Regions from separate parts of the Porphyromonas pogonae genome, predicted to be linked through region 2. Evidence: riboswitches for the same ligand, from Rfam matches in the RefSeq annotation. Region 2 holds a riboswitch; each other region holds the start of a gene.
The links. A riboswitch is a leader RNA that binds a small molecule or an ion and turns the genes downstream of it on or off. The one in region 2 is predicted to bind cobalamin.
Positions count from the first base shown of each region.

Region 1: linked by a shared signal. The riboswitch ahead of VYJ22_RS03905 (TonB-dependent receptor plug domain-containing protein) and the one ahead of VYJ22_RS05690 (TonB-dependent receptor plug domain-containing protein) in region 2 are both predicted to bind cobalamin.
Region 3: linked by a shared signal. The riboswitch ahead of VYJ22_RS01690 (4-hydroxyphenylacetate 3-hydroxylase family protein) and the one ahead of VYJ22_RS05690 (TonB-dependent receptor plug domain-containing protein) in region 2 are both predicted to bind cobalamin.
Region 4: linked by a shared signal. The riboswitch ahead of VYJ22_RS01955 (ABC transporter substrate-binding protein) and the one ahead of VYJ22_RS05690 (TonB-dependent receptor plug domain-containing protein) in region 2 are both predicted to bind cobalamin.

Region 1 is NZ_CP143258.1:1,026,392-1,031,987, reverse strand. Features, by position in the region: gene VYJ22_RS03915 (TonB-dependent receptor domain-containing protein) at 1-139, opposite strand, end outside; gene VYJ22_RS03910 (MBOAT family O-acyltransferase) at 418-1,953, shown strand; cobalamin riboswitch at 2,150-2,371, shown strand; gene VYJ22_RS03905 (TonB-dependent receptor plug domain-containing protein) at 2,431-4,488, shown strand; gene ybaK (Cys-tRNA(Pro) deacylase) at 4,582-5,067, opposite strand; gene VYJ22_RS03895 (hypothetical protein) at 5,386-5,596, shown strand, end outside.
Region 2 is NZ_CP143258.1:1,480,889-1,486,484, forward strand. Features, by position in the region: gene VYJ22_RS05675 (HU family DNA-binding protein) at 25-486, opposite strand; gene VYJ22_RS05680 (helicase HerA-like domain-containing protein) at 778-2,310, opposite strand; gene VYJ22_RS05685 (transcriptional regulator) at 2,469-2,804, shown strand; cobalamin riboswitch at 3,016-3,203, shown strand; gene VYJ22_RS05690 (TonB-dependent receptor plug domain-containing protein) at 3,306-5,366, shown strand; gene VYJ22_RS05695 (sirohydrochlorin cobaltochelatase) at 5,405-5,596, shown strand, end outside.
Region 3 is NZ_CP143258.1:402,343-407,938, forward strand. Features, by position in the region: gene VYJ22_RS01670 (aldehyde dehydrogenase family protein) at 1-276, opposite strand, end outside; gene VYJ22_RS01675 (4-hydroxybutyrate dehydrogenase) at 313-1,428, opposite strand; gene VYJ22_RS01680 (acetyl-CoA hydrolase/transferase family protein) at 1,473-2,765, opposite strand; gene VYJ22_RS01685 (NifU family protein) at 2,809-3,108, opposite strand; gene VYJ22_RS01690 (4-hydroxyphenylacetate 3-hydroxylase family protein) at 3,127-4,587, opposite strand; cobalamin riboswitch at 4,914-5,117, opposite strand.
Region 4 is NZ_CP143258.1:482,957-488,552, reverse strand. Features, by position in the region: gene cobN (cobaltochelatase subunit CobN) at 1-1,085, opposite strand, end outside; gene VYJ22_RS01965 (ABC transporter ATP-binding protein) at 1,082-2,107, opposite strand; partial or broken gene VYJ22_RS01960 (FecCD family ABC transporter permease) at 2,112-3,143, opposite strand; gene VYJ22_RS01955 (ABC transporter substrate-binding protein) at 3,143-4,315, opposite strand; cobalamin riboswitch at 4,515-4,710, opposite strand.

The DNA.
Region 1 (5,596 bases), 450 kb from region 2:
CGGTAGCAAATGAAGCCGGAGCATGTGTAATCTTCTCCGTGATATCGCCGTAAACTTGTCTGCTTAGCTCTACTTTCTGCGCACTCGTCATACTATACAAGCATGGTAAAGCCATAGCGAATAATAAGATTTTTCTCATGGACTATATAACTTTGTGATATTGTACCTCAACATTTAAAGAATTGCACCGCTACAATTCCCGGCACCGCTAACTATATATGCTTATTATTATTGCCGCGTCAAATATACAATAAATAATCAATAATACTAATTAATCTGATCATTATAATACCCTTGCACCGTATAGGAGCGCAAAATGTATTTTTGACAAATAAACAGGCCATCACCACTGTACGAATTAATCCGTTTGACTATCTTTGTCAGTCAATTCAGACGGCGGCAACTTAAAGTATATATATGACATTTTTAGAGAACCTCGATTGGTCAAAGCTTGTACAAATATTGAATTACGACAGCCAATCGCCTATGCTTTTTTCAAGCGGATTATTTTTCGCACTTTTTATCCTGTTTTTCCCCATTTACATCCTCATGCGCCGGTGTAAATCACTGCGCATCATTTATGTTACCCTATTTTCCCTCTACTTCTATTTCAAGAGTAGCGGTGTTTTTGTATTACTACTTATCCTCGCTGCTACAAGTGACTTCATTATAGGAAAAACTATGAGCCGCACTGAAAGCAAGCGTCGGATGAAAGCGCTTGCCACCTTGAGTGTCTTTATCAATTTGGGGATATTATCTTATTTCAAATATTTCAATTACCTTGCTGACGTAGGTATCGACCTTCTGCATCATATGGGTGTATGGTTCCTCATTCCCCAGCTTGAGAGTATCCCCCCCGTTCATGCCGATATTTTCCTGCCGGTGGGCATCTCATTCTACACTTTCCAGACCATGAGTTATATCATCGATATATACAGAGGTCGTATCAAACCGCTCAATCGTTGGATCGATTATCTCTTCTACGTATCATTCTTTCCGCAATTAGTGGCAGGTCCTATAGTGCGGGCTCATGATTTTATCCCTCAGATATACCAGAAACCACGCCTCACACGCAATGAGTTCGGCGAGGCTCTATACCTCATTATCATAGGACTTCTGAAAAAAGCTGTTATCTCTGATTACATCAGCCTTAACTTTGTAGACCGCATCTTCGATGCTCCTAATCTCTACACCGGACTTGAAAACCTGCTGGGGGTTTATGGTTACTCACTACAGATATACTGCGATTTTTCGGGATATTCTGATATGGCTATCGGTATCGCTTTACTTATGGGATTCAGGTTCAATATCAACTTCGACCTTCCTTACCAATCAGCAACGATAACGGAATTTTGGCGCAGGTGGCACATCTCGCTATCATCATGGCTCAAAGATTATCTCTACATCTCACTCGGCGGTAATCGCAAAGGGCGTATCCGCACTTACATCAACCTCATCATCACCATGCTACTCGGCGGGCTTTGGCACGGTGCAGCCACACGGTTTATCATCTGGGGTGGTCTTCACGGAGTGGGGCTTGCCGTACACAAGTTCTTCCTCTCACACTTCAAAGCATTCAAGAAGACGGGGGCTGAGATGTCTCCGCTGAGGCGTTTTATCGGTGTTATGATTACCTTCCACCTCGTAGCTTTCGGCTGGATATACTTCAGAGCGTCCTCCATGGATGTTGCAGCAAACATACTGCATCAAATATTCTACAATTTCCATGGAGAGATATTGCCTCAGTTTATATCAGGTTATCAGGGCGTATTTATCCTCATGCTGATAGGCTACGTGCTGCATTTCCTTCCCAAAAGATTTCACAACGGAGCACGTGGTATCATATCCAACTCTCCCTTTGTATTGCAATGCCTCTACCTCATGGTGGCGATATTCATTGTTTACCAAATGAAGAGTAGCGGCGTGCAACCCTTTATCTATTTCCAATTCTAATGCCGTAGGGTATCGGCTTAGTATAACCTCACCTCACATATCGCCATCCCCGACATCGTTAAGCGCTACAAAGCAGCCTTAATATCGATGTCGGGGATGGCTCGTTTTATGGTAATATCTCCGTGCAAATGCTATTTTCAAACAAACTGGACTTGAAAATTGGAGCACAATAAAAACCTATCATATAATTATTTATTGTACTTTTGCACTGTTTGGTAATGATGAGTCCATTCGGGATTCGTTGTTCAAGGGAATCCGGTTAGATACCGGAGCAGTGCCCGCTACTGTAATGCGCTTGCTTGCATCATCACGCAATCAAGGGGAGAATCTCTACAAGCCACTGTCCGCAAAACCACGGATGGGAAGGCTCTTCCGCAAAACGCTGAGTCAGGAGACCTGCCAAACCATTATGAGATATATAGAGTCGTCTCGGGACAAGACGATCAATAAAAACAAGTTTAACTCTATCATTTTTACATGGTACAAAAATTACTCTGTACACTCTGTGTGAGTGCAAGTCTTGCTTCTGCAGTTTTTGCTCAGAATGCAGAAGTGAAACATCATGCCAAGAAAGGCGACACTGATGAGGTTATCAACCTAAACACGGTGGTAGTCACGGGTACAGGCACCAAGCATTTTCTGAAAAACACACCCTCACCCGTGAAAGTATTGGGAGCTTTGGACATCAAAAGGGCAGGCATCACCAGCTTTCAGGAAGCCCTCACTATGCTCGATCCCTCCCTGTCTTTTTCCAACAACAGCATGGGATCATACCTCACGCTCAATGGTCTCAGCAATAAGTATGTGCTCATCCTTATTGACGGCAAGAAGCTCACAGGCGATACTGCCGGCAACATAGACCTCTCACGCATCAACGTAAGCAACATACGTAAGATAGAGATACTCAAGGGTGCGGGATCAGCTCTGTACGGATCTGATGCCATAGGTGGTGTGATCAATATCATCACCAACGAGCCCTCCAACCTCATTTCAGTTACATCCAACAGTAAAATAGAGACTCACAAGCAGTTTACCCAACAGCTCAATGCCGACATCACCACTGAAAAGATAGGATCGTACACCTCATTTACCCACGAACAATCCGAAGGTTGGCAACTTAGCGATGTTGATATCGACGGTAAGCCTACACCGTTCATGGCATCGGGTGGCAGCAGAAACAATATCTTCAACCAGAAGTTTACCTTCACGCCTATCAAACCCTTATCATTCTATTTGAGCGGTGGACTCTTCGATCGCACCGATGTACACGAGGGCTACCCCTACTCTATGGATTATGCAGGGCACAACATCGACTTCGGCAGCAAATATTACTGGGGACACGAGCAGTACATCTCGCTTGATATACACTCGGACAATTACAAAAGCGAGAAAACTTATCGCGAAGAGAATAAGAAAGCAAAAATCAATCCCGGGGACGTATCTCTGACCAAGAAACAACGCTATTTCTCGGGGAATCTCAAAGGAACATTCAAAACTTGGGATTGGGGACAAGCTATCTTGGGTGCAGAGTATATCCGTGAGAATCTCGAAAGACCGGATGCCAACCTCGACAAAGGAGTGTACACCATAGCGCTGTACGGGCAAGAAGAAGTATCCTTTGCCGACAAATTCAAAGCTGTATTGGGAGCACGAGCTGTGAAGCACGAGACAGCCGGATCATCATTCACACCCAAGGCCTTACTCATGTACTCTCCCGGGAAATTTAATTTCCGCGCCCAGTACTCTATAGGGTTCAGAGCTCCGGGACTCGAAGAACTGAATTATTTCCTGATCAAAGGCTCTACTTTGGTAATAGGCAATGAGAACCTCAAGCCGGAGAAAAGCAACTATGGTTCACTCAACGCAGAGTATGCCGGCAATAGCTTCAACTTCAGTGTCACGGGATACATCAATCACGTCAAAGACATGATAGCAGGAACTACCCAAATGTTGAAAAACATGACTGCAGACGAACAAAAAGCGATCAAAGAGAGAGTGGCGAAGGAATTTGGCGATGCTGCACTCAAAGCAGTAAAGAATGTGAAGCAATATGGCAACCTCGACCAAGCGTTGATCAAGGGTTTTGAAACAAACGCCTCTTATTTCTTCAACTTCGGGCTCACTTTATCCGCCAACTACTCCTATGTAAGTGCCAAAGGCAAGTCCTATGATACTAAGGCTAAAGAGTACTTGTGGACACCTCTCGAGAGAAGCATCCGCCACACCGGTACTTTCAATGCCAACTATACACACTCATGGGATCACTACAAGCTCAATGTTAATCTGTTGGGGCGTGTACAAAGCAAAAGATACTATGTATTGAGAGATGAAGACCGCTCTGCTCCGGGATTCGGGTTGTGGAACTTCGTTACCCGCCATACATTCTCAGGGTTCAAGGGTTTTATCTTAGAGCCTTCGGTAGGTGTCAATAATATACTCAATTACAAGGACGACCGCCCTTACGGTACCAACTATGCTACCATCAATCCGGGACGTACTTATTTCGCAAGCCTATTAGTGAAGTTCAGATACTAACGACCTGATTATAAGAATAGGGGGAGATTGCTACACAAATAGGCAATCTCCCCTTTACTTTTTATACGCCACTGCGGAGAGCTGTAAGATGCATCAATCTGCGATCAACTCGGTCATGGTTGCTTGAGTGTAAGAGACAAGCCTGTCAGGATCGATTCTCAACTGCAATCCCCTCACACCTGCGCTCACATAGATTTCGTCGAAATCCATACAAGTAGGATGTATGTAAGTAGGAAAGACCTTTTTCATCCCTATAGGGCAGCATCCTCCACGTATATATCCCGTTACGGCAAGCAGATCTTTCTGGGCTATCATCTCAGCCTTTTTGTTACCCGATGCTTTGGCAGCCTTCTTCAAGTCCACTTCGCTATCGCCCGGAACTACGCATACGAAGTACCCTGACTTATCGCCATGCAACACCAAAGTCTTAAATACCTGCTCCACATCCTCGCCCAGCTGCTCTGCCACATGTGAGGCAGAGAGATCTTTCTCATCCACTTCATACGGTACCAGTTCATATTTGATGTCAGCAGCATCCAACAGGCGAGCCACATTGGTTTTAGCTATTTTCTTTGCCATATCTTTATTCTCGGTATTTTCATTATTATTTACAGTAACCTCAAAATTAATCATTATCCCCCGTCAGTGCAATGCTCCCGCTATGGTAGAGAGGTGCAACATCACACTTCTCTATTCTCCTACGTGCCACATTGTTCCCTTTGTCCTAAATCATTTTTTATACTTAAATTTAAGTCTTCGAAAGAGGGACTATGAGACTATTGGAAATGAGGCTCCGCTACATAGTTGCTCAATCATCGAAAAAATTGATACTCTCTCTTATGATATTTACAAAGAAATCCATATGCCGTCTATAACCACCCAATATAACTTCATCCCATGATAAAGACTCGGCTATTTACAATAGTAACCCTGCTACTGGGTATCGCATCCATGTCTTATGCTCAAGACAGTATCCTGATCCACTACAACTCACCCGACAGGTACAATGCCATCATCAATGACCTCAACAACATCCAATACATAAGTATCGTATGCAAGGATGTCCACGCTCATGACAAAAAGTTTCGGTTTGTCATAGATGAATACC
Region 2 (5,596 bases):
ACTCCGTCTCTATCATTTAGGCTCTTACAATCCTGAATTACCCGGTGTGTCGGAGCCTGGGTTCGGCTTGGCAGGCTTCTTGGGCTTCATCTCGATGCGCTCATAGCTCACCCCTTCGAGCCTAAAGTAACGGGCATTGGGGCGGAGCAGTACTTTGGGTTTGGTGATGTGTTTGTTCACGATGAACTCTTCTTTGCCCTTCTCCACCAGTTTGCTCTGGAAGCTGGGGCTGAGTGTGCCGAGGTCTCCGAAGTCTACAATGTCGCCGTTTTCCACGTGTTTTTTGGCTATTTCGGCTGCCAAGCGCAACACGGCTTCCACTTCGGCTCCTGTAAATGTGGTGGCTCGAGCCACTTCCTCACAGAAGTTGCGATGGTCAATGCGTTGTCTGCCCGTGGGGCGTGCTTGGATTACGATCTTGCCGGCATATTTGCCGAGGGTGCCTTTGCGCTCATTGAGCGTGTAGGCCAATGGTTTATTTGCCATGGTTTATATGGTTAAGTAACTCCTCCGATGAGTTTTTTAGGGAGATGCAAAGGCCGGAGGAGTTAGCCTCTGCAATCTCTGATTTCGTGGGCTGTTGTGTGAGGGGGAGAAAACTGTCGACATATCCTGCCGAAACTGTCGACATATTCAGCCAAAACTGTCGACATATTTCGCCGAAACTGTCGACATATTCAGCCGAAACTGTCGACATATTTTCAGCGAGCTGTCGGCATGTGGTTCAAAGGTTGTTAAGATTTGCTTTAAATCGACCTTTGAGAGTCCTTTGGTTCGCTACTTTTTCTTGCCGAAAATAGCTCCGAATATTGTGCGGGTGATATTGCGCCCCAGTTCGTTGCTGATTTGTCTTGTGGCTGATTTGCCTACTTGTTTGATCAGGTCTTCGATGAAACCGCCTTCTTGCGACTTACGAGCTTTGTCGGCTTTTTCAGCTTCACGCCTTTGCTTCTCCAGCTCTTTTTCTTGGCGGGCGCATTCTTTTTCCTGTTCGGCAGCGGCCTTGCGTGCTTCGGCTTCACGGCTTTTGCCCGAGAGTATCTCGTATGCCGACTCGCGGTCAACTGCCTTTTCATAGATGCCATACACGGCTGATTGCTTGATGATCCTCTGCCGCTGCTCCGGGGCGATGGCTCCTATCCGACCTTCGGGTGGGAGTATAAAAGCCCGCTCTACGATGCCGGGGGCGCCCTTTTCATCGAGCAACGATATGAGTGCTTCGCCTGTAGCCAATTCGGTAATTGCTTCTTCTGTCTTGAACGAAGGGTTGGGGCGGAAGGTATTGGCCGCTACTTTGACTGCCTTGGCATCGTTGGGAGTGTAGGCTCTCAGGGCATGTTGGATGCGACTTGCCAGCTGCCCCAGGATGTTTTCAGGTATGTCGCCGGGATTTTGGGTTACAAAATATACTCCTACTCCTTTGGAGCGTATGAGCCTGATGATCTGTTCTACCTTCTCTAATAATACTTTGGGCATGTCGTTGAAAAGCATGTGGGCTTCGTCGAAGAAGAATACGAGCTTGGGCTTATCCATATCGCCCACTTCCGGCAGGGTGTTATATAGAGCATCCAGCATCCATAAGAGGAATGTGGTGTAGAGCCTAGGCGATTGCATGAGCTTGTCTGCCGCCAGGATGTTGATGACACCTTTGCCCTGATCGGTCTGTATAAAGTCCTCGATATTAAGTCCCGGTTCGCCGAAAAATTTGTCTCCGCCTTCGTTTTCGAGCCTAAGCACGTTGCGTTGTATAGCTCCTATGCTGGCCGGCGAGAGGTTGCCGTATTTGTTACTAAAGTCATTGCGATTGGCTCCCACATACTCCAGCATCTTGCTCAGATCTTTCAGATCGATGAGCAAGAGGTCATGGTCGTCGGCAATTTTAAACACAATGGAGAGTACTGCCGACTGAGTGTCGTTGAGCATCAGTAGTCTTTCGAGCAGCAAAGGCCCCATCTCCGTCACAGTGGTGCGTATGGGGTGCCCCGCATTGCCGAAGACATCCCAAAACATGACGGGATGAGGCTTGTAATCAAACCCCTTGGCCTCGAGTTTATACTCCTGCACCCTCCTGTGCACACTGTCCTTGTCCCCTCCCATGATAGATACTCCGGAGAGATCACCTTTCATATCGGCGGCAAACACGGGCACTCCCATCTCGCTGAACGTCTCCGCAAGGGTTTGCAGTGTTACCGTCTTGCCCGTACCGGTAGCACCCGTAATGAGTCCGTGCCTATTTGCCATTTGGGGAAGAAGACATATTTCATGGTCTTTATTGATAGCTATAAAAGCTCTTTGTGTATTATCAAACATAGATATGGCGGCTTAATTGTGGTTATTATTTGCTTAAAAGTACGCCTTTTGATTTAATGAAGCAAAAAAGATGATTAATAACTGCATCAGATAGTTATGTAATTCTTTATAATCTTACCTTTGTGACGAGTTAATAACCTTGCACAACCAATACGATTATGCTTAAATACTTTGAAGAAGCTGACATTGCAGTCACCGTGGTTGACAATCACGGCACCATTATCGAGATGAACCGCCAATCACGTGAAGTAAACGAAAAAGACGGAGTATCTCTTACGGGCTCCAATGTACTGGATTGCCATCACGGCGCCTCGAAAGCCATGCTGGAGTCGATGATGCAAAATGAAACCAAGCATGTTTATACCATAGAGAAAAACGGTAAGAAGAAGCTCATCTATCAAATCCCGTGGTATGAAGACGGCGTGTATATGGGATTCATGGAGCTCTCTATGGTGATACCTTTTGAAATGGAGCACAAGGTACGCACACCTTAGAGTAAAGCTTTGAAGGCTATGTGACTTTGGCATCCTGTATCCTTTTCATTACCCCATCTTGTATATTGCTCTCTTGCCTATTGGGCGATATTACTATCACTGGAAATGACGTGCTGTAGTGCGTAAAATGACTGACCAAACTTCTCAAAAAGAATGGACATATTGCTGAATTAAGTATATAATTGATACCTTTGTGAAAGAATAAAGTAATCACCGTTCACATCCCAAAGGTGTGGCGTGACTCAAGGGAATCCGGTGTAAAACCGGAGCTGTACCTGCAGCTGTGATCTTTATAAACGATAACGTCTTTTTACTATTGGCCACTTTCTCCACAGGAAGAAGGGAAGGTCGATGTTATCGGAAGAGAGCCAGAAGACCTGCTTATATTCTGTTATTAGATATATCACTTACACTTCACAGGTAATGAAGTAGGTGCGCTTAAACTTACCATAGATTTTGTACACTCGACTTTCTTACCTCTAACATTTATTACAACATCTGATGAGCAAGAAATCATTGCCATTGTGGTTATCGTTATTTCTATTGCCATGGCATCTTTGTGGTCAAACGTCTGTAAAAGATACCATTGTTAAGGAGAATTATCATCTGGACTCTGTCGTTGTTACGGGAACGGGCACACTGCACAAGATACATAATGCTCCCGTACAAACAGAGGTAATATCTTCCCGAACATTGAATTCTTATCAGGGGAAAAGTCTGGAAGAAATCCTTTCGGCTATATCTCCTTCATTTGATTTTAATCAGACAGATATGGGTGCGGGGCTACAGATGAATGGTTTGAGTAGTGGTTATGTACTCATTCTGCTCAATGGGCGTAGGTTGCCGCAAACTATGGGAGGACAAGTAGATCTTAATAAAATCAGTCCTTCTTCCATTGAGCGTATTGAGATTGTAAAGGGGGCGGCATCTTCACTTTATGGATCTGATGCTATAGCCGGTGTGATCAATATCATAACCAAGCGTGTTACACACCCTTTTAAATTAGAGAATACGACGCGTTACGGCTCATACAATGATTTACGCCAATTTGATAAGATTGTTTTAAACTCGAAGAGGTGGAGTAGTGAGACTTCATTTACGCTAAAGCGCTCTGATGGTTGGAAAAATACAGACAAAGAGCTTTACAGAAATGTAGTTTATGATAATAGTGTAACCAAGACTGCCAATAAATTCCTGGATTGGAGTATCAGTCAGAGAATAGGATTTATTGCCAATGAAAACCTGAATTTGCATCTCGAAGCCCAATTTTATAAAAAGGATATATACCGCCCCATGGGAAATCCTCAGTATAGTACATTCAATATGGCTTATGTAAGTCAAAGCTATAATATGGGGGGAAGATATGAGTTAGGAAGGAAAAATTATTTGCTTTTTGATGTCAATTACAATTGGGATGAATATTTACATAAATATAAAGCACAGACTCATGAGGAATATGTTGATAGTCAGGGAAGTATTTATCATCCCGTTTTTTATGCGGGAGACCATGAACGCCAAACTTTGCAACAGTCTATGATCGCAAATCTAAAAGGCGTATTCAACATACATAATCATCAAATCACCACAGGCGTAGAGTATAATCAGGATTTTCTCAAAGCTCCTCATAGGTTGCAAGGCGACAAGATACAAGATACATATTCATTTGCATTATTTACACAAGACGAGTGGAATGTTACCAAGGGCTTCAATGTCACTTACGGATTCAGAGTTATAGAGCATGAGCATTTCGGTTTCAGATTTAGCCCCAAAGTTTCGTTGTTGTACAAAGTAATGCCGGGACTAAACTGGAGAGCCACTTATGCCTCAGGGTTCAAGACTCCTACTTTGAAGGAACTGTATTATCGGTATGAAAAGACAATGATGTCTAAACTCGTTCTGTATCTTGGTGATAAAAATCTGAAACCTCAACTCTCAGACTATTTATCTACAGCAATCGACTATAAGCAAGGAGATTTTACAATGTCACTAAATTTATTTTACAATAAGATTCGCCAAATGATAGCTTTGGTGGAAATCCCAACAGAAGCTTATGATCATGTCAACGAAATAGACAGAACTATGATGTACAAAAACCTTGAAAATGCCCATAGTTCAGGACTGGAGATCAATGTGGATTATAATTTTTTGAAGTATTTTAGTATTGGCGGTGGATACAGCTATAATGACGCTTCAGGAAATCTACTGAATGCTGATAATAAAATAGAACATATCAGGATTGATGGAAGTGCCTTTCATCATGCTACCTTAAGAGCTACATGGAACAAGGATATCACTAAAACATATACGATAAAAGCGTCGATTTTCGGACGTATCCAGAGCAAAAGATTTTATAAGTCATATGGTGATGCTCCCGGATACAACTTATGGAGGCTCAATACGGGACATGCATTTAAATTATCAACCCAGAATAAACTTGAACTTAATGTGGGGGTAGATAATATCTTTGATTTCAAAGATACCAGACCTTATGGATATAACTACGGTACCAAAACACCCGGAAGAACATACTACCTCTCTCTCAAATATGAATTCAGACATTGACAAACATTCACATTATTAACTTATAGTATTTATTATTTATGAAAAAGATTTGGATCATTACATTAACTGTTATTTCAAGCCTTTTTTTCTTGTCGTCATGTAGTAAAGATGATGACAAAAAGGAAGACAGACAACCTGTAAAGGTCGTAAAGCAGCATGAAAAAGCTATTCTTTTGGCTACATTTGGCAGTACTTGGGAAGGCCCTCACAAAACATATCAGAATATTCGA
Region 3 (5,596 bases), 1.1 Mb from region 2:
AAGCCCCGTTTTGTCATCGATGTTGAGTACTCCCATTGAGATTTTTCCTTTGAGGTTGTACCATACTCCTTTTGACTTGTTGCGGTTCTTAGCCACCTTGTGCTCATAGACACCCATTTCTGTTTCGTCTACAGCTTCACGAGCCAGGATTTCAGCATTGTCATAAATCGTTTTTGCTGCAAGTTTTACCATTAAGTCTACAGCGTCTTGATTAAAATGAGATTGATACTCCTTTTGTGCAGCGCGTGCGCGTTGCACCATTTCCTTAATCTCCATAGTTTGCGGTCTTTTATTTATTATTTAATATTAGGATCAATACAATTTTCTGTAGATTTCGGCAATTTCCTGCTGCGATAGTGCTACATAGTTATTGGCGAGCAGGCGTTGTTGTGTTTGCATTACTGCCTGGGCAAAGAGTTCTATTTCTTCTTCCTTCATTCCATACTCTCTGAGCTTTTGTGGAGGAAGCAGTGTATTGAGCAACTTGTCCAAAGCATCATACACCTCCTCTGGAGCACAATGTAGTAAAGCAGCCAATTTTTTATTCAGCTCAACAATAGAACCCTTGGGGTCTTTGCTGAAATAAGCTTTGAAAACAGAGGTGAAGAAGCGAGTATTGGCTTCACCGTGCGGTACATGGTAGTTGCCTCCGAGGGGATATGAGAGAGCATGCACGGCACCTACGCCGGCGTTGCCGAAGGCTATACCCGCAAAGTTACTGGCCATAATCATCTCACCCATTTTCTCGAAACGATATTCCGGACCCTTCTCGGCAATATTTTGGAATACATCTATAATAATCTGCCATGCGGCTTCACTGAATATTCTGGTATATGGGTTAGCTTTGGGCGAAACGTACGACTCTATAGCGTGGATCAAAGCATCTATGGCGCTGCATGCATAGAACTTGAACGGAAGCCCCTTTAGCAGTCCGGCTATTATCACGGCATCATCGGCAAGGATGGTATCATCGGCAAGGCCCATTTTGGTGTGACGGCTCTTGATCTCTGCAATAGATAGGTTGGTAACCTCGCTACCGGTACCACATGTAGTGGGGATGATAATGAGTTTTTTGTCCTTGACGAGAGGTTTTTTGTGATCGAAAGCATCCAATACATCATCCAAATCTTTCAAGACAAACAGCTTGGAGATGTCTATGACTGTACCGCCACCTACGGCAATAACACGATTGAAGGTCTTGCCTTTGACATCATGTAGGATCTTGTTCATCATCTCATCTGAGGGCTCACCGAGTCCATACTTCTCCTGCATCACAAAAGTACAGGGCAAGTTGCACGCTTTCATAAACGGCTCGTAGATGAACTCGTTTGTGATCACCAAATCCTTTTCATTCAGTTCAAATGTTTTAGCAAAGGATTCGAAACTATCGAACTCGTGAATGACTGTTTTAAGTTTGAATAATTGCATTTTTTTAATGTTTATTGGTTTTGTTTTTGGTCAATAGATTGGAGTCAGCCGAACTTCTTTCGATAAAAGGTTAATAAGTCATCACGGAAATCCGGATGAGCTATGGAAATCAAAGCCTCGGCTCTCTGTCTCAATGTTTTTCCTTTGAGGTGAGCTATGCCGTACTCTGTTACCACATAGTCCACTTCATTGCGTGATGTCGTTACCGCTGCACCATCGGCTATGCGGGTCACGATGCGTGAGGATGCACCTCCACGAGCAGTCGATGGCATAGCCATGATACTCTTACCTCCTTTGGAGAGTGAAGCACCTCTAACGTAATCTACTTGACCGCCTACGCCACTAAACTGACGGTCACCAATACTTTCTGAAACAACTTGTCCCATCAAATCCACCTCGATACAGCTGTTTATGCTTATCATATTATCGTTTTGGGCTATTACTGAGGGGTTGTTTACATAGTCCACCGGATACATCTCCACGTCTGGGTTGTGATCTACAAAGTCATAGAGGGCTTTGCTACCCATGAGGAATGTTGCGAGCATTTTGCCGGGGTGCAGTGTTTTCATCTTGCCGTTTACTACACCGGACTTCACAAGTTCCATTACACCGTCCGAAAACATCTCCGTATGGATACCCAGGTCTTTTTTGTCTTTCAGGAAGAGCAGTACAGCATCGGGTATAGCACCTATACCCAGCTGTAGTGTAGCTCCATTGGGTACGAGGTTGGCACAGTTTTTTCCTATAGCTTGCTCTACATTGCCTATCTTAGCTGCCGGTAGGGTATAGGGGGCATAGTCTGTCTCTACAATGTAGTCCAGGTCGGATACATGGATGAGATTGTCCCCGCCTATATATGGCATCTGTTTGTTCACTTCAGCAATTACGAGAGGAGCGCATTCGGCTGCGGGTTTGGTGTAGTCACAAGAGATACCAAAGCTGCAATAACCGTTTTCGTCAGGCTCTGATACCTGCACCAAGGCTACGTCTATCTTGAGCGTTTTGTTTCTGATCATCGCAGGCACTTCGTGGAAGAATGCCGGGAAGAAATCGGCTCTGTTTTCTTCTATAGCCTTGCGCGAATTGGCACCTACGAAGTTGGTGATGTGTCTGAAGTTAGAAGCTTTTTCGGGGTACATGTATTCACCGTCGCCCAAGCAAAGCATGTGATAGATCTCTACATCTTTGAACTTGTCTGAGCTGTTACACAAGGCTTTGATACAAACCTGCGGAACCCCTGCGGCATGTGATACGGCTACTCTTTGTCCGTTTTGTATGTGTTTGATAGCTTCCTCTGCTGTTGTGATTTTCTGTTGATAGATTTCTTTCCAATTCATAAGACAGGGATATGGTTTATTTAGTATTAGTTTCGTCGTTTTTTTATTGTTCGTGTCGTAATATTCGTTTGGCTTGTTGTATCAAATCATCGCTTACTTCATTGTTTACTCTCACCTCGATATTCTCGTTTTGGAATTCTTCCCGTAGAGCTGCTTGTACCACCCGCTCTACTGTTTCACTGGCAGAGGGGCAGCCATGGCACGAACCTGTGAAACGTACCTTAACCAGATCTCCGCTGATGGAGCATAACTGTAAATCACCGCCGTGCGAGCGTAAGAGAGGACTTACTCTCTCACGCAACACGCGGTTCACACTATACATATTAAACATCTGTTTGGTCATTGATTAAGGTCAACAGGTCTATTTGTCCAATGAAGTGTCAATTTTTGCAATATTTCGAGCAAACTCTTTCTTCGATTCAAGATCTCCCTGACGGGCTATCATGATACGCTGAGCTTGCGGTGATCCGGCACCGTGCATAGATTCCGTTCTGTAACCTACGGCAGCAGTACCCAGAGTGATATTTTCGATCAGGCGTAGTACTCTCATTCTGTTCACTACGTCTTTACCTTTGGCTCCCACAAGATATTTTCTTACGAGTGGTCCTACTTCTTCATTCTTCAAGTCTTGCTCAGAAGGCATAGTCACCATGATACCTCCGGCGATGTCTTCTGCCAAGCGTGCTATTTCATAAGGAAGGCGTGTTACGTTTTGCTTACAAACGTTTGCCAAAAGCAGGTTGATCATATAGTTTCCGGCAGGCATCTGTGAACCCTCAGCAGAGCAAGCGATACCGCAGGCAAAGAGTGTTTCATTGAGGTGGATCATCTCGATGAGTTTATCTTTGATATGGCTGGCTTTGGGTACACCATTGTAGTCTGCCGCAAGAGCTGCAGCACCGATGAGCACATCACCCACTCCCACTTTACAACCACCATAGGATTGTCTGTGATAGCCGGCAAATCTCTCCACCATCATACCTGCATAATCATATTCTTTACACATAAATACGCGCTCATGAGGGATGAATACTCTGTCGAATACGACCAAAGCCTCATGGCCTCCAAACTGTGAGTTGCCAAGGTCAATATCAGCACCCGGCTCCATCTTTCTTGTGTCACATGATTGACGTCCGTAAATCATGGTTATACCCTCGGCATCGCTGGGTATAGCGAAGGATACTGCATAGTCGGCATCGGCCTCCCTCATGGCTATTGTGGGCATGATAAGATGCTCGTGCGAGTTTACTGCTCCCGTTTGGTGGGCTTTGGCTCCTGATACCACGATACCGTCTTCACGTACTTCTACGATATGTACATAGAGATCGGGGTCTTCCTGCTGTGAGGGAGCCAGGCCACGGTCACCTTTGGGGTCGGTCATGGCGCCATCGATAACAAGGTCATTGTCCTGAACGAACTTCATGTAGTCTGTAAACCGCTTGTGATACTCGGTTCCCAGAGCCTGATCCATTTCATAAGTCGTAGAGAATATGGCGTTGAAGGCATCCATACCTACGCAACGCTGGAAACAAGCTGCAGTCTTCTGTCCCAAGAGACGCTGCATCTTTACCTTCTTTACAAGGTCGTCAGTGCCTTGGTGTAAGTGACAAAAGCGATTGATTTTCTTTCCTGTGAGATTGGAAGTTGCCGTCATGAGTTCTTGATATTCCGGTTCTTCGGCCAACTTGTAGGTCATAGCAACGGAGTTCATGGACGGACGAATCATAGGATGATCCACAGGGTTGTCAATCTTTTCTCCCATGAAGTAGACGTTCAGATTCATTTTTCTGAGACTATCTTCGTACTGTTTACTCGTCATCATAATATTACCTCGGTTAAAATGTTATTGTAACGTTTAAGTGTAGTTTTATTAAAAAAAATATTTATATCCGTTCAAGCCTTCTGCAACCACGTCAGTGATACGGTAAGGGTGCACATCACCTCATGGCATTTTATGATGCCATGCATAGAGTGTAACACATCCTCAGAGGTTTGCAAGCACAGATGTACGGGAGTAAGTTATTGCGTACGTGTGGTTACATTCCTTTATTATTAGTATCAACTGGCGGCATTTGCTTAGGGCAAAGCCTTACAAAATTGATTATGAAAAAAAATGTACATAATTCCCGCTCCTAAACCCTGAAGCAAGATATTCGCCCGTCATGGCAGGTCTTCTGACTTTTCCCGAATTTTGCGCCTTCCCGTTGTCTGTAATAAGCCCAACAGTGGCTGTGATTGCAAAATTCCCAAATAAGGAATTACAGCTGAGGGTACAGTTCCGGACTTACACCGGATTCCCTTTTCAATTTCCCGATTGATTATCGGTCCATCACCTATGACGATGTAAATGTAGGGCTAATTAAAGAAATAAATCTTTTTTAAGTGTTAATAAATCATAAAATGACAAATTTCGTTTTTTCATGTTCTTTTTTTGATCATTCTAAAATCCTTTACCTAATAGGCTATGAATAATGTCTTTCATACTTATAGTGTACCACAAATTTCGGCGCAAATTGCTTGTTTTTTTAATATTTTAGGTCATATAATTCTTACACAAATTGAATTATATTTTAGTTTGATAAAATTATATGCCATCATGAGTTGCCTTTTTTTGCAGTCTCTTATGTGGGCCTAAGGTGTATATTATGCTTTTTAGCAGGCCTTGATCATAATTTATTGAGGGTGGAATTGCTTTTTGACATTTTGTCAAAAATAAAGATTGATTATCCATGTTACCGCACGAAGGTAATATGCTGATATGTTCTAAACTAAGTAAATTAAAAAAACGTGTAATGATGATGGAATTTCTCATCTTACAGTTACAGCTTTCT
Region 4 (5,596 bases), 1.0 Mb from region 2:
CTGTACGCAAGGCGAGACACGATGTCTATCCCTTCTGCCATGGGGGCAATAGTGATCTCCTGAGGGTGTGTCATATCTCTACACCCGATAGGATACCCGTCTATCTGACCGTCAAATTCTGGATAATAAACAGCAGATACCAAAGAAAACGCATCGAGCCCCTGCACAGATTCCTTCCACTGCTCGTAAGAGAAATAGGTATAGTATGCCTGTATTACAGGGATGTTCATGCGCGCAAGTAACGATGGTGCAGATGTACCGTTTTTCTCCATCCAAATAGAACCGCTTTCCTCGAAGATCCCCAAGGAATAGCCCAACGTATTCACCACCACATCTACCAGCAGACCGTCAGGGTCATAAAAATACTCCTGCACAGTAGCCGTCACACCCTTCTCGCCCGTGAGATTATCTTTCGACGCAGTAGTATAAATAGGTATTACCACTGTACCCGCACTATTGAGGGCGGTTATAAGCGCGTCGATGTGGCGTAAGTTTTTATCAGCATACAAGTGATATGGTATCAGCACACCCACCACATAGCACCCCGCGTCTTTCGCCTTACGTACCTCAGCAAGATAATTCGTCTCTAATTCATCAGTGATATAAAGTCCTTCCCACTGCGGTATTACTGGAGGAGCATAATCAATGTCGATACCTCCGTAGTGCGAAGCAATGAATTTGTTTAGGTTGATCAGGTTAGTTGTGTTCTTGCACTTGATGTATTTGAGTATCGTATTACCATCAGCCACACTCACTCTGAGCCACAGCATCATCTCCGCCATCTCATCAGGCATGGTGCTGTAGATAAAAATCATCTTCTTATCAGCGTACTTTTGCTTGAAGCGGTTGAACTGTTTGAAATAAGCAATACTGCCATGAGTCATGAGCAGAATAAAGTCAGACGAGTCCAGCGTAGACCAGCTATCGCCCTCTGCCACAGCCTCGGCATCGAGTGTGGAGGTGCTTATTTTGCTTGCCGATATTACAGTGTCGCTACCCGACCTACACAAGGCTTCGTTCACCTCATCGAAAGGAGGTAGCGTAGTGTGTGCATCCAGCACATAGGTTATGTGATACGACTTCATGGGTGCGACGTATGAGGATAAGACATAGCATGTAATGCTTGGATGAGTGTTCTGATAGAGTCAAAGGAAGTCTTATCCGTTGCGGTACTGAGGATCCAGTCTTCATCGCGCACTGTTATGGCAAACCGGCAAGAAGCATCAGAGGCATTGACGTAGCCGTTACGATGCAGAGCATTTACCGTCCAATCAAACCTCAAACCATTTCCTTCTATTTTTATAGGATGGAGCGATGAACTATTCACTATAAACTTACCTTGATGAGCATCGAAAGTAAGATGACTATTCCCGAAAACCTGCTCAAAGCCTCCGTTGAGGATGAGGTCTTCCGGAGCTCCCGCTTCTATATCGCCATGCTTATTCATCAGCCACACCGTATCCGCCCACTGTAAAGCGAGGTCTAATTCGTGCGTCGAAACAAGGATGCTTTTGCCTGTTTTGGATGCCAGATCCTTGAGCATAATCATGATTTCCAACCTACCCGGCAAATCGAGATGAGCAGTAGGCTCGTCGAGTAGCATCACAGGTGTTTCCTGAGCCAAAGCACGAGCTATCATCACCCGCTGCTTCTCTCCATCGCTGAGCTCACTGAAAAACCTCGACTCAAATCCATTGAGATTACATTGCTCAAGAGCCAAGTATATCATATGTTTATCACGCTCTCTCAACTTTCCCCGTTGATTCACATAGGGGTATCGCCCAATAGAGACAATATCCCATACGGTAAGATTGTTTGTGGTAATCTTATCCGTGAGCACAAGACTTAGAAGTTTGGATCTGTCACTGTCTCTAAGCTTACCCAATTCATGGCCTGCGAGATATACAGCACCGTTCAAGGGGCTTTGAAGTCCGGCTATAGTATGCATCAGTGTAGACTTACCGCAACCATTGGGTCCCATGAGCATGACCAGCTCTCCATTGAGTACGGATAGATCTATCCGATGCGATACCTCGTATACACCTCTATGCGACTTATAGCCTGTAGCAAGGCTCTCCAGCCTGATATTATCTTGATGTTTGTTCATCTACTTAATTGAATACGAGTCTTTTCTTTCTATTTTTAGCAATAATAAGTATGACCACGGGAGCACCTATCAGAGAAGTGATGGCATTGATGGGCAATACAAATCCCTTGCCCGGTACCTGCGTTATGATATCACACACCAGCATCAGCAGTGACCCGCACAACATCGTTGCAGGGATCAGTATCCTATTGTCCGAGGTCCTGAAAGCCATGCGTGTAAAGTGCGGTACGGCGATACCCAAAAAAGCTATAGGCCCCGTGAATGCCGTAATGCAACCACTGATAATGCTGGTAATAAGTATGAGTGCCATACGTACCTTGCCCACACTGATACCTACACTGCGGGCATAGTTTTCACCGATATTCAGAGCATTCATATATTTGGGCATCATCAGGGATAAGAACAATCCTATGGAAACGACAGGCATCATAACCTGCAACTGGCGCCATGTTGTACCCGAGACACTACCAAATGACCAGAGCAAATACCCCTTGAGCGTCTCATTGTCTGTAAAAAACTGGAGTATCGAGATTACGGAACTTGCCATAAAACCTATCATTACCCCAACGATGAGTACAGATATAATATCCTTGAGCCATGAAGCTATACCGGAGATGAGCATAAGCACCACCAACGCTCCGATAAAAGATGATAATACTATACCCCAAGTATTGGCTACCCCCGATGTCTATATAAGTCCCGGAAATATGGTAAACGACATGGTATAGATAGCTACACCTACACCTGCTCCGCTATTGATCCCCAAGATAGATGTATCTGCCAGCGGATTGCGAAATAGGTTCTGCATCTGTAATCCCGCTATAGATATACCGGCTCCTGCAAAAAGAGCGGTAAGCGCTTTGGGTAGGCGGAAGTTGCGTATTACATAATCCGTAGTATCCATAGCGGAGGTATTGAACAAGGCGTTTATTGCATCGGACATGGATATATCCAAACTACCCCATATCAAATCAAGGAAAAAGCAGAGTAGCGTAAGCAATGCCGCTGCCACAAAAGCGATGTTAGTTCTCTTCATCATTTCTTAAGCTGCATCCAATAAGTTGTTTCATAGTCAGGCAGTAACTGCGGACGTGTTATCTTGATAATATCTTTGAGCAGTAAATCCGGTCGGTAGAGACCACTCTCCCAAAAGTCATTGCCGCCATTCTCATTGACTCGCTTGCGGTCTATAAACACCATGCCGTTGGCCGCAGCATCAAAATGCTTGTACCGGTCGTTGAGCGCCAAGAAGTCAGCCATGGTAAAAATCTTACCAGTCATCATACATATCCATATCTTTGCATGGCGGTGACGGCTAAAGATGCGCTCGAAACTACAGGGCTGGCTACTCACTTTGCCCTCGGCATAGTCAAACTTAACCCCTGCATCTCTAAACATAGAGGTGGGATAGCTAAACTCACCCGGCAGATACCACGTGCCTTTATAGTCCAGACCATACATGATGGGGATAGTATCGGTTTGTTGCGCCACCAGCTCTTTTGCTTTGAGGTAGTCTTCCTCTATTTTGGAGAATAATTTGTCGGCTTTGGCATTACAGCCCAGGAGCATGGCAGTAAGCTTCATCCATTCCGCACGCCCCAGGAGATTACGTTCTTTCCACTCATTGTAGAGTACGGTATTGATACCGGAGCTTATGAGCTCCTCGTCCTTGTCGGACATTCTGGACAAATCCTGTAGCACCACCTCAGGGTGCAAAGCGGCTATCTGCTCTATATTCTTAGCCATACCCCGGGCTATCTCTTGCACTTTACCCTCACTGATGCGTTTACGCACCTCCGGATTACAGATATTTTTTATATTGGAGCAACCTACAAGCTTATCCACCTTGCCCAGCAATGGTAATACTCCCACTTGAGTAGTAGATAAGCAGGCAATATTTTTCAGGGGAACAGGTATGAAATAGCAATTGCGACATGATAGTTGAGGACGTTTCTCACCCCGCGGATACAATATATAGGTAGCCATAGTATCAGGAGTGTCAGGGCTAAATACCATGACCTCTTTGTAGTGATCATGATTTTTCACCTCAATACCTTTGGCATATTTGAATTGGACAGGATACGAAAAGTCGGCATAATCAATAGATACACTATCTATCGCTTGTGTGTTTTTGCTACGATTTCCATTACAAGAATAAAACAGAAGTACCAGCAAGATCGAGTAAAAAAAGCAGATGTTTTTTTTCATCAAGGCGATTTTTTTGATATTTATTATATACGGATCGCCAAGAAAAATACAAGGAAAGGAAGCTCTGACCTCATAGCGGGAGGAGCAGTACATACACTGACTGTTGTATAAAATTCTTTTCAACCCGAAAGAACTTAAAACAAAAGGACTCCCACAACCCGATAAGACATATAGGTGATATCAAACATTCGTCTATATTATCGGTAATGATACTTCGGCAGGTCTTCCGACTCAGTCTAAATCATAGTGCCTTCCCGCTTGTGGCAGTGACATTATACTATGACATATACGACTTTACGGCTACGGGGATAGCTTTGGGATTACACCAAATTCCCTTTTAATCAATCGATATTCCATGCAAAGAATATCTTTGAACCGAATGTCCTGTTAGTTGCGACCACCTGTCGCTAGCTTTGCTCTAATACGAATACAATAAAAGCCTACATTAAATAAAGTTATACGCATCCGATTCAGCTAAGCAAAGATATAAAAATTTAAATTGTGACTCTTCGTACAACCCAATAATCATTAGCCCTGAGAGCCACTAAAGAAAAGCATCACCACTCCTGTGGCAACACATCTGGTTAGGATTATCACTTTACATGAGACTAAAAGAAAGATAATATAGGCTACCGCACCGTAGCTGCAGGGCAGAGCAAATCGGGTACCAAATGAGGGCACCGTAAGTTCACATCTCTTCAGGATAAAAGTAAAAAAATAGGGTTACACCTCTTGACAAAGGGGGGTACGATGTTGTATCTTTGTCTTGATGACAATTACTTTTTATCCCACACGTATGAATACTCCGAAACATCACCTATACCCCACGAATACAGCAAAACGCTCGCTCAGTGACTTGCTGGCAGCGGTATGCACTCCACGAAGCTTACACTTTGTCAAAATGCAATAGAAAAGATAAAATATCAAATTGTCAAAATGTAGCCAACTACACTTGACCATCACAACAAAGCCGTATAGAGGACACCTGCACCTCTTTACGGCTTTTTCTGTAGGAAAGCTCAAAATGCACCCGTATTTTAATTAAAATGTCTCGCTAATTTAACTAAAGGACTCTCCTGTTTTAGTTATGACACCGAAATGTTTTAGTTAAAATACTTTTGTGTTTTAGTTAAAATACAACTTTATCTCAGTTAAACAACGACTGCGATCTACCTCTACACCTCAAGAGGCTCAATTATACAAAAGTCACTGCGCCACCCAATCTTTCAAAAAGCCAAACCCAACAGTACATTTACATCATTTTGAAACATATTAAGCCAC